One region of the Alteromonas sp. ABH4_457 genome, then DNA from elsewhere that is predicted to be linked to it. Evidence: riboswitches for the same ligand, from Rfam matches in the RefSeq annotation. Region 1 holds a riboswitch; the other holds the start of a gene.
The links. Region 1 has a riboswitch for cyclic di-GMP ahead of ACXAGR_RS01320 (AAA family ATPase). Riboswitches for the same ligand answer to the same signal wherever they lie in the genome.
Positions count from the first base shown of each region.

Region 2: linked by a shared signal. The riboswitch ahead of ACXAGR_RS14320 (hypothetical protein) and the one ahead of ACXAGR_RS01320 (AAA family ATPase) in region 1 are both predicted to bind cyclic di-GMP.

Region 1 covers NZ_JBSWXN010000001.1:324,261-326,463, reverse strand. Annotated here, with positions in the region: gene ACXAGR_RS01325 (alpha/beta hydrolase) at 1-513, opposite strand, end outside; cyclic di-GMP riboswitch class I at 780-869, shown strand; gene ACXAGR_RS01320 (AAA family ATPase) at 965-1,660, shown strand; gene ACXAGR_RS01315 (replication protein RepA) at 1,620-1,952, shown strand; gene ACXAGR_RS01310 (GGDEF domain-containing protein) at 2,079-2,203, shown strand, end outside.
Region 2 covers NZ_JBSWXN010000005.1:344,930-347,132, reverse strand. Annotated here, with positions in the region: gene ACXAGR_RS14325 (TonB-dependent receptor) at 1-229, opposite strand, end outside; TPP riboswitch at 287-389, opposite strand; gene ACXAGR_RS14320 (hypothetical protein) at 513-1,193, opposite strand; cyclic di-GMP riboswitch class I at 1,239-1,320, opposite strand; gene ACXAGR_RS14315 (helix-turn-helix domain-containing protein) at 1,508-2,203, shown strand, end outside.

The DNA.
Region 1 (2,203 bases):
GTGATGCAAATAATGCTGAACAGAGAGCGCGCCGCCGGTGGAAAAGCCGCCCAGATAAACGTGCTTACCAAGTTGCGGTGCCAGCGCCATGACATCACTCAGGTGTGCACCCCAGCGTTCTGCCAGATTGCTGTCGCTCATTTCATCGCTGGCATCCAGTTGGCCGTGTCCTACGTTTAAAGGCACAATAACGTTGTAACCTTTGTCGTGCAGCGCCCGTGCAATGCCAGACATATAAAACGGCGAATCGCTTAATCCGTGAAGCAGAACAACCACTGTATCGACAGGTTTACCGTGATGCAGAATATACGGCGCATTACCATCGTTGCGAAGAGCAGGAGAACACACACTGAAACGCTGAAATGTGGGGTTCATGCATGCCCTGATCTGGCCGAAACGTTCTTCATAGAGATGACTGAATGAATCAAACGCTTCATCCATTGCATTATTCTGCCCGAAACTGACTGTGCTGAATGCCAGCAGAAACAAACTCAACAGGGATGTTTTTACCACTCCCTTCTCCTTATTTGCGGGTATAGTTTTCAATAACACCATGTGTTGGCATATTAACAGATATAACTTTAATTAGAATGATTTACACGGGCGAACCGCGGATTTCCAAGTCCTGCAGCCCGTTTGTCGCCACCGGCCACCTGGTCTGACAGGTATATTTTTTTATTCTTAAATATCGTGAGGCATGCGGCGCACACCGTTTGTTTTGACTAGTATCCTGATTACCGGTAAGCCATGGCATCTCCGCCGCTTACCCGAAAATGTACTGTTGAAAAAGGCAAAGCGGTGCGAAAGCCCGTGACGCAAAGCCTCCGGTCTGCCATCTGATTACAGATAATGATAGCGGGGTTACCGAACAAGCATAGTCCTTAATCCGGCTCATGTTCACTTTTTCAGTCACATTCGTTAACCGTTTATCCGTGATGACGGATCAAAAGTTGAGGAACGAACGATGATCGTTTTGGTTGGTGGCGAGAAAGGCGGCAGTGGCAAAAGCTGCCTTGCACAAAATATCGCTGTTTATCTGAGAACTGAAAAAAATGCCAGTGTACTGATGGTCGACTGCGATCCGCAGCGCACTACTTCAGACTGGATTCAGGAACGCAAAGCTAATGATAAATTGCCGTCGATTAACTGCGTGCAGTTGTACGGCAAGATCCGCAACGAATTACTGAGCCTGCGCGAGCACTACGATTACGTAGTCATTGACTGTGGCGGACAGGATAACCTTGCGCTGCGCTCCTCGATGGCAGTGGCTGACCACATTCTTATTCCGTTACGTCCCAAACGGCGGGATCTGAAAACGGTTCCCCATATGGAAGATATTCTTTCAACCTGCAAAATGGTGAATCCCGACATGAATGCTGCTTTTGTAATTACCCAGTGCCCTTCTCTGCCTTCGCTGGGCAGCAGGATCCTGGAAGCAAAAGATGTCTGTCGTTCATTTGAAGTACCGGTACTGGACTCAGTGACATACAGCCGCAATATGTATGACGATTCTGAAGAGTCTGGACAGTCAGTCATGGAAAGTGAGCCGGACGGAAAAGCATCAGCAGAAATTCGCAATATCATTGAAGAACTTCTGTCGCGGAGAGAGGGGAAATCTTATGAGTCTGTGCAGCCTCAAAAAATCCACGCCGTCAGCTAAACCTGTTGAGCCGGTGAGCGTTGATGAATTTATTGACGACGCACTGGCCTACGCAGCAGGTAACCATGTTATCAGGCAGGTCTATCCGGCAACGGACTCTGCTAACAAAGACAACATTACGCCTTGCGGTCCCATGCGACGTGCTACATTTACATTATCTGAAGACGCAATTGAGAAACTTGGAAAGTTGTCGGCAGAAACAGGGATCTGCCGTTCCAGACTCATCAGAATATGGATAGAAAATCAAAGCAGTGAAGACATCAGGCCTTTACTGACAAATAAAACACCCTGACAGACATACCACAAGGTGGCGGCCGGGCGCAGGCGTTTGCATGGAATGCAAAGCGCGCCAATACGCAACAACGGGAGCACGGTGTCACTGTGCTCCCCGGTTTTACTTTTTCTGAACAGGATGAAGATGAAAAGTTATCTGTCAGGCAGTTTGATTACACTGCTTGGATTATTTCCCTCGCTGCTTAGTGCCCAGGGTACGGTCAGACAGGAAGATTTGCAGGCTGCCCCCCCCAGCCGGGAAACCACCGT
Region 2 (2,203 bases), on a different contig from region 1:
ATGCGCCGGCCGCAAAATTAACATTCGGCGCAATACTTAATACATTGTCGATATAGGTAGCCTGACGGCTGTCCAGGCGGTTGCCTGATAACACAGAAGCGCTGGCACTGAGTTGATCGAGAGTCGCTGTGCGGAAATCACCGCTGACGGTAATACGTTCGATGTCTGCTGTGTCATCAGCAAAAGCAGGCAGTGCAAGTAGTGCGAGAAGGATTGCGTTTTTTTTCATTAGGATCTCTTTAATCATCAAAAAGATCCGGCTTTACGGCAGGTATTGAGGTTTTCAGATTGCTTTTATCACCATCCCTACGCCGGTATTATCCGGATCAGGTTTAAGGGTTCCCATGGAATGGATCTCAGCCGTAAAGACGGCACCCCTTGGCCTAATGCTTATTACGGAGTCCGCAAATTAAGCGAGGGCAGTCTAACAACTTCAGTGACTTAGTCAAGTTGCCGGCAGCCCCGAAAAAGCAATAAAAAAGCCCGCGATGTGACGTGGCGGGCAATGAAGGTCAGGCGACCTTCTGATTCTGGCGTCTTGTGCGCCATCCCATAAACCCTATTCCCAGAAGGATCAGTGACATGGCGGTTGGCTCACTGACTTCTGTAATAGAGGCATTCCGGAAGCGAACCTTCATATCTCCGCAACCACTGGCTGCATCACAATCGTTAATGAATACGATGTCGGTAATAAGTCCTGACATGTAATCATCCAGAGTAATAGAGAAGGTCTCCCAGGCTGGTTCGCTGGTATAAGTAAAGTCATCCAGACCGAAATTCTGTGTGCCACCCAGAGCAAACGTGCGGCTGGCATCGTTATTCTGTTCACCGGCAGAGAAATCTGCCAGCCAGATCCCGCCAATCTCAGAGTAAGGGTTTGCATTAGTATTGTTGTTGCCCGGGGTCATACGAAATTCAAATGACAACAAAATATCTGAAGCAGAATTGTCTAAATCCAGGCTCTGGATCCCGAAAGCATCATCCAGGTTTAGTGTGAACCAGCTGTTTTCACGCAGGTTCAGTACGCTGCCATTATTTGTCCAGGTTCCGTAGTTAGACGAGCCACTTTGTTGGTGTGCAGTCAAAGTCTGGGCAGCGAAGTCAATATCGTAGCTGCTGATAATGTTGGCGTTAGCCGTGAATGCCGCACAGAAGCCGGTTAGCAGGGCTGCAGTTTTGATGCTAAATTTCATTTATGTTCCTTGAGCAGTGTGTGCCTGAAAATAGTTAAACAACTTCACTGCAACCCGGCTGTCTTATGGCGGTATAAGACCCGTGGCTTTCCGTCCCTGCCTCACGACAGGTTTGGCGAATCTACTCTGTGGAAGTGACGTTTCCACCAATGAGTCGACGGTTGTAATGATAGGGAGAGGCCCGCAAGTAAAACAGGACACTTCTGAACGAAATCCGGTACAAATTTGTACCAACACAAAATTCACCCTTTTTCTGTCAAGGCACAGGTAATTCTTATATCCTTGACTAAAGGGATCCGGTATTGGGAGCAAACGTGCAGTATCACGGTTTTTTCTGGTCGGCAGTCATCCGCGCTTTATTGAGTCTGAGAAGGGATAACGGACTTGATAACGAATATGACACAACGATGCTCGAAAGCGTCACACAAATAGAAAATGAGAAAATGGACGATGACGGACTGGCGTCTATTCTTCACTCTCTTTGTCCTGCCAGTGAATATGAGACAATTGGCCGCTCCCTGATTGGCTATCTTGATTTCAACAAAATGAGTAATCTGGTGGTGTATCTCACGGCCAGTAAGCATATTGATGACGCACTCCATGTATTGGGGAAACACTACCACTATATTCTGGGCAACAGTGCAGCATTGACCGTAAAAACTGACGGAAATGAAACCTGTCTCCGGTTTCAGCCATCATCACATCCTGTTCTTACCGAATTCCGCTGTTATTTCCTCCTCGCTTTGTGCCGTCACCTCGCCGGCAGAAAATTCGACTTCACCACGGTCACCTTACCGCCATCAGGCGAACAACCGGTCAGCTTATTAAGGCCGGTCAGCAGCGGTGATATCAGACATGAGGGAGTCGTTGTAAGCCTGTTTTTTGATAATAAGTGGTGTACACAGGCGTCGTTTTACTATTCTCAGTCGATTAAAAAAATGCTGGCGGGAAACCTCGACACCAGCAATGACTTGCCATTAAAACAGCAGGTTAAAGAAGCATTTCTCAAA